Regions from separate parts of the Metabacillus sp. 22489 genome, predicted to be linked through region 3. Evidence: riboswitches for the same ligand, from Rfam matches in the RefSeq annotation. Region 3 holds a riboswitch; each other region holds the start of a gene.
What was found. Region 3 has a riboswitch for cyclic di-AMP ahead of ACTJJ9_RS00855 (APC family permease). Riboswitches for the same ligand answer to the same signal wherever they lie in the genome.
Positions count from the first base shown of each region.

Region 1 (2,277 bases), on a different contig from region 3:
GAGGAGGGTTAAATTGCCCTTCCCATTTAGCGACAACAATCGCTGCTAATGAATTTCCTACTACGTTCACCGCAGTACGTCCCATATCTAGAATTCGGTCAATACCAGCAATAATCGCTAATCCTTCAGCAGGTAAACCAATTGTGCTAAATGTTGCTAATAGAACAACGAATGAGACACCAGGTACTCCTGCCATACCTTTAGAGGTTACCATCAAGACAAGCATTAGGGTTATTTGTTGGCCAATGCTTAGTTCAATGCCAAACATTTGCGCAATAAATAATGATGCGATTGCTTGATATAAAACAGAACCATCTAAATTAAACGAGTAACCTGTTGGAATAACAAAAGTCGCAATATGCTTTGGACTTCCTGCTTGCTCCATTTTGTCCATAATTTTCGGAAGTACCGTTTCCGAACTTGATGTTGAAAATGCTAAAATTAACTCTTCTTTAATCATCTTCAATAATTTAAAGATACTGAACCCAACAATTTTACCCATTATGCCTAAGACCACAATGACAAAGAAAATCATTGTTCCATAAACAGTAAGAGCTAATTTACCTAATGGAATAAGTGATGCAAAACCATATTTAGAAATCGTTACCCCGATTAATGCAAACACACCAATTGGCGCATATTTCATAAATAAGTTTGTCACATAAAACATTGCACTTGCCGTACCTTCAAAGAAACGTAAAACCGGTTTTCCTTTATCTCCAATAGCTGCAATTCCAATACCGAAAACGACAGCAAAGAAAATAATCGCAAGCATATCGCCTTCAACCATTGCACTAATTGGATTTGTCGGAACAATATGAAGAAGTGTTTCGGCAATTGTTTTTCCTTCTTGCTCTTCTGATGTTTCAACATAATTTGAAATATCAGTATGCTCCAGCTTGTCCATATTTAAACCAGCACCAGGCTGGAAGATATTCGCTGCTATAAGTCCGACAGCTATTGCAATCAATGTCATCCCTATAAAATAAGTAAGTGATTTAGCTCCTAGCTTACCAACAGATTTTAAATCACCAACACCTGCAATCGCAACGATAATACTAGAAAGGACAATTGGCACGACAATCATTTTAATTAAACGGAGAAACAGATCCCCAAATGGCTGTAAAACGCTTTGTGCCGTTTCACTTCCATAGAAAATTCCACCGATGATTATACCTAATATAAGACCGATAAAAATTTGACTTGCTAAGCTTAATTTGAATTTTTTCATTAATTACCCCACCTTCTTGTTGATTTTATATAAACGAATGTCTCAGGCAAGGGAAACAAATAGATACGATATTTCACACAAAAAAACGGCTAATGCCGATTCACCATTCTCTATCCTACTGTTTCCTCTCAATCGCTTACGAGGTTAGCTTTCAGGTTAGGACTACGGGAAACAACGAGCCCCTTCTTTTTAAAGAATTCACCAATAGCGGAACTATCCGCAGAAAAAATTTGGGTCCCCCGCTCTTAAAATAAGATTAAGCAAAAAACGAACTATTTCAATTTTATCATCAAAATACTATTTTAGTAAATAATTTAATATTTCCAGATACTTTATAGTTAGCTTTAACAATTTCTTACTATTCCAAAAGTCCCTTTATTATGCTGTTAATAAACTAATCCGTGGTCATTTTTAATCAATTGAGCCAAATAATCTTATACCAATACAATACTATACTTTCACTGTTCCTATATAAAAAAAGGATGTACCTTTTAAAGTACATCCTTCTATCAAGAAATGATTACTAGCTCCTATCAACATTCCCACCTCTGCAAAAGATGGTAAAAATGATAGAATGATTCATTTACTACTATTGATTCGATAAATCTTCCCCATTTGTTGCAATCACTTTTTTATACCAATGAAATGACTTCTTCTTCGTTCTTTTTAAAGTTCCTCTTCCATCATTGTCACGGTCTACATAGATAAAGCCATAGCGTTTCTTCATCTCACCAGTGCCTGCTGATACTAGGTCGATGCAGCCCCAGGATGTGTAGCCAAGAAGATCAACACCATCTTCATCAACAGCATCTTTCATAGCTTGAATATGTGCTGCTAAATACTCAATCCGATAATCATCCTCTACATATCCTGATTCATCTGGTATATCTACTGCACCTAACCCATTTTCAACAATGAATAAAGGCTTCTCATAACGATCATACAAATCGTTCATCGTAATACGCAGACCTAAAGGATCAATTTGCCAACCCCATTGACTTGCTTGGAGGTATGGATTCTTTACAGTCGGGAACAAATTGCCTGCC
Region 1 is NZ_JBQENT010000016.1:86,538-88,814, forward strand. It holds gene ACTJJ9_RS11710 (cation:dicarboxylate symporter family transporter) at 1-1,231, opposite strand, end outside; cyclic di-AMP (ydaO/yuaA leader) riboswitch at 1,350-1,504, opposite strand; gene ACTJJ9_RS11715 (6-phospho-beta-glucosidase) at 1,821-2,277, opposite strand, start outside.
Region 1: it holds a riboswitch for cyclic di-AMP, as region 3 does, so the genes downstream of both, ACTJJ9_RS11710 (cation:dicarboxylate symporter family transporter) here and ACTJJ9_RS00855 (APC family permease) in region 3, are expected to answer to the same signal.

Region 2 (2,277 bases), on a different contig from region 3:
GCAAAGGTAGTGATTTTTATCCCACCAGCTGTTGAACCTGAACCAGCACCGATATACATGAGGATAATTGTTAAAAATAAACTTGCGTGTGTTAAATCTGCAATCGGCAATGTGTTTGCACCAGCTGTCCTTGGAGTAACTGCATGAAACAAAGCACCATACCCTTTTCCTGAACTATCTAGAGTGCCTAATGTGTTAGGGTTATTGTATTCAAAAAGGAAAATTAAAATTGAAGCACCTGCAGTTAAAATGAAAGTTGTAATTAAAACGATTTTTGTGTTTACCGATAATCTGCGCGTCATTCGGTATTCATATAGTTCATTAAAAACAATGAATCCTAAGCCACCTAAAGTAATAAGCGAACATATCGTTAAGACAACAAAGGGATCGTCAACATAGTCTGTCAAGCTTCGGAACTCCCCCATTAAATCAAAACCAGCGTTATTAAAATTCGATATGGCATGAAAAAAGCCGTAATAAATCGCTGTTCCTATTGGCATGTCAAAGGAAAAACGAATCGAAAGGATGGTAGCGCCAATTGTCTCAATGATTATAGTGAACAACAAAATTCGCTTTACCAATTTGACAATCCCTGAAATTGAGATGTTATTATATGCTTCCTTCAAAACTAATCTTTCTTTTAAAGAGATTTTCTTGCCTAATAATATAAATAAAAACGTTCCAAACGTCATAAAACCTAATCCACCAACCTGAATGAGCGTTAATACGACCAGCTCACCAAATGTAGAAAACGTATCGGCCGTATCTACAACAACAAGACCTGTTACACAAGTAGCGGAAGTAGCCGTAAATAATGCATCTAAGAAAGATAGACCTTTTCCGTTTTCTGTAGCAATCGGTAATGTTAATAAAAACGTTCCGATCAAAATGATAATCGCAAAGCCTAATACTAAAATTTTTGGCGGATTTAAATAATCATTTATTTTTTTCATAGTAATCTCCTTGAATTACCTTAAAGTTAGAAACTCTTCTAATTTTTCCATTGCTTTTAATCATTTATTACATGCTTTGAAAAAATAAATCTTTCTGTATTTGCTTATGTTGCTTATAACAGCCGAGTTGTATTCCACCTGCTTAAACGATTGTTAATTTACGAAAATAGCCATAAATAAAGACCAATGATTACTTTCCTCCATGTTAAAATGAACAATATCAAAATAGATTCCAGCAGAAACTATTCAAAAATTCTGATGAAATTTAAAGAAATTGTCATTTCCAAACATCTTTAATGGAGAAAATGTATTCATTGGTCTATAAAACACCCAGCATTTAAGGCTGCTTTGTGTTCTATCTTCCAAGAGGTACTTTCACATTTAAAGCACAAAAAAAGACCTTTTTTGATCAGGCTGCTCTTTTGCTCCATCATAAAACAAAAAAGCCCCCTGTATTAGGTGGTCCTTTGACCTCCTTCGCTTTAGTCGACGAAGTTAGCTGACGGGTAGAATGGCGAAAGAGTTTCTCATCCCTTCTGCAAAAGCAGAATTAACCCCAAATAATTGGTTCCTCCGTTCTCATATTATGAGATTTGACCATTAATATTTGATTTACGGAGATAATTCTACGCTTATCATCATTGCACTGTAAACCCCTTGGAAGTTCAATATTTCGTTAAAAATGACGATATTCAGCCATTTTTACTATTAAAACTCATGATAATACTGTTTTTCGTAATATTTCTCCTTGTTTTTATGGATTTTAAGGTTTTGTAAAAAAATTAAAATATGGATTGACAAAAACTTTATTCGGACATTAGAATTACTCCATGAATCCCAGATATGCTATGGAGGTTTTATGAATTATTCCAAAAAGAAATTAGAGGCAAAAATAAGTGAAGAATTAATTAAGCTTCAGCGTGAATTAATCGGAAAAGGCCCACAGGAGGCAAAAACATATATCGTTTATGACATGATGATTACACGCTACAAAGGAGTTTTGACTGTGGAAGAAAAACATTTAGTCAATAGCGATCCTGGGAAAAAACTTGTTAAGGAAATGAGAGAATTACTGCGAGAAAAATATTGTCAGGAGTATGAAAAAATAATCGAACAATATACTGGATGTAAGGTACTTTCATCACATAGTGATATAAGCACAAGTACAGGTGAAAGAATAGAAGTGTTTATTTTAGATAGGAACTTAGAAAAATGGATTGAAATGAATAATTGAATCTTATTTTTGTATGGCTTTTTAAATTTTAGCTATGTTAAAGCTAAAATGTAGAATTCTATGTAGTTTGTTTATTGGAGCGCATACGGT
Region 2 is NZ_JBQENT010000013.1:112,472-114,748, reverse strand. It holds gene ACTJJ9_RS10395 (TrkH family potassium uptake protein) at 1-953, opposite strand, end outside; cyclic di-AMP (ydaO/yuaA leader) riboswitch at 1,423-1,562, opposite strand; gene ACTJJ9_RS10390 (DUF2294 domain-containing protein) at 1,813-2,187, shown strand.
Region 2: it holds a riboswitch for cyclic di-AMP, as region 3 does, so the genes downstream of both, ACTJJ9_RS10395 (TrkH family potassium uptake protein) here and ACTJJ9_RS00855 (APC family permease) in region 3, are expected to answer to the same signal.

Region 3 (2,277 bases):
TGGTGAAAGAGATTTAGCGTAATTCAAGGAATTCTCAACAACATGAGTAATACCAGCAACAGGCAATATCATAACATTACCTTCGATCGGTAAAGTTGGTTCACAAGTTGTAAGTCGAAGCTGTTCACCGACTGCTTCATAATGCTTTCTAATTCTATGAAACAAAAGAACTATAATCGGTAAAAATATTAAAATTGACCATACTTGTGAGAATTTTGTTAAGAAAAACATTAAAGTAACAATAAAGCAGATTACTGCACCCATTGTATTGATAATAAATTTAGTAATCCATCCCTCAGGCTTTTCTCTTAGCCATTTAACCATCATTCCCGATTGAGACAGAGTAAATGGCAAAAATACTCCGACTGCATATAGAGGTATTAGATGCTCTGTTTTTGCATGAAATGCGACAATTAAGATGATTGAAGCAATTCCAAGGATGATAATCCCGTTCGAATAACCTAATCGATCCCCTCTAATCAAGAACATTCGTGGTATAAACTTATCTTTTGCTAGATTAACTGCAAGTAAAGGAAAAGCAGAATAACCAGTATTTGCTGCAAGAATTAATATTAACGCTGTAGTTCCTTGAATAAAGAAATACATGATATTCCGTCCGAAAATTTCCTCAGCAATTTGTGAAACAACCGTTACTTCTCCACTTGGAGTGATTCCATACGAATAGGCTAAAAATACGATTCCTGAAAACAGGATAGCAAGTAAAATACCCATAAACATTAACGTTTTAGCAGCATTTTTTGGTGCTGGGTTTTTGAAGTTAGGAATTGCATTCGATATCGCTTCTACACCTGTTAAGGCAGAACTTCCTGAGGCAAAAGCCCTTAATAGTATAAATAAACTAATCCCAGCAACAGGTGTCCCTATTGGAGTGTGTGCTTCTGTTGGAACTCCTCCTATTATAACATTGTATATTCCTACCCCTATTAAAAGAAACAGAGCTAAAACGAATAAGTAAACAGGATAAGCTAATATTGAAGCTGACTCCGTTACTCCTCTTAAATTTAACAACGTAAGTAAAATCACAAATCCAATGGCAATTTCTACATTATAGCCATGTAAAGTAGGAAACGCTGAAGTTATTGCATCTGTCCCGGCAGAAACACTAACCGCAACAGTTAAAATATAGTCTACTAAAAGAGAACCACCAGCAATTAAGCCTGGATTAACGCCTAAATTACTTTTTGAAACAATATATGCCCCTCCTCCATGAGGATAAGCATAAATAATTTGACGATAAGACAAGATGAGCGCCGACAGTAGTATTAAAACTCCTACTGCGATAGGAATTGAATACCAAATGGCAGCAGCCCCTACAGTAACCAATACAATTAATATTTGCTCTGGACCATATGCCACTGATGAAAGAGCATCAGAGGATAGGATTGCTAAAGCTTTCGTTTTATTAAGCTTTTGTTCACCTATTTCATTGCTTTTTAATGGACGTCCAATTAATAATCGTTTTATAGACGAAATCATATAAAAACTCACCCGCCTGCTTATTTTCCTTTAATTTTATCTTTCCCGCTTAAGAAAGATTTTTATGAATAATACATTTACAGAAAACAAAAAAGTGTCTACAAGTCATAGTTAAATAGACCTGTAGACACTTTAATTTTTTTGTGTCACAAGCTCCACCTTCCTTCTCATATAACGCTTACGAGGTTAGCTGTCGGATTCGGGCCATTGAGTAGCCCTACCTATAAAGGATTCACCCCTTGGATAAATTTCTATCCACAATAATGGTTCCCCCGTACCTAATGGTTTCAGCGATTTAGAAATTTGAAACTGTAATTATAATACTCCTGACGTCAGCTTAAGTAAATGGTTTTTTGTAAAGATTTAAAAATAGATAATCGAAAACTTTAGTAATGAATTAATAATCTGTCCAATAAAAGTACACCCTTATATATAGTGTCTTTTCAAAAACTTAAAAATAGGTCAACTTTTATGAAGATGGTGAAACAGACTTCTTTTCGACATGGACAATCTTTTTAGTAGTATTTGAGCGTCTTACATTACTGACGATAATTCCACAAAGTATGAAAATAACACCTATCCATTGCACCACGCCAACATCTTCCTTCAAAACGAGTGCTGACATTGAAACAGCTACTGGAAGCTCTGATGTCGTTAATATTGTTCCAAGTCCTGGTCCAATATGTGGCATCCCAATTGAAAATAATAGAGGTGGGAGTACTACCCCAAAAAAGCCGAGAAGCAATCCATATGGTGCAACACCTAGTAAAACCGGTAAAT
Region 3 is NZ_JBQENT010000001.1:186,861-189,137, forward strand. It holds gene ACTJJ9_RS00855 (APC family permease) at 1-1,497, opposite strand, end outside; cyclic di-AMP (ydaO/yuaA leader) riboswitch at 1,657-1,800, opposite strand; gene ACTJJ9_RS00860 (DMT family transporter) at 1,967-2,277, opposite strand, start outside.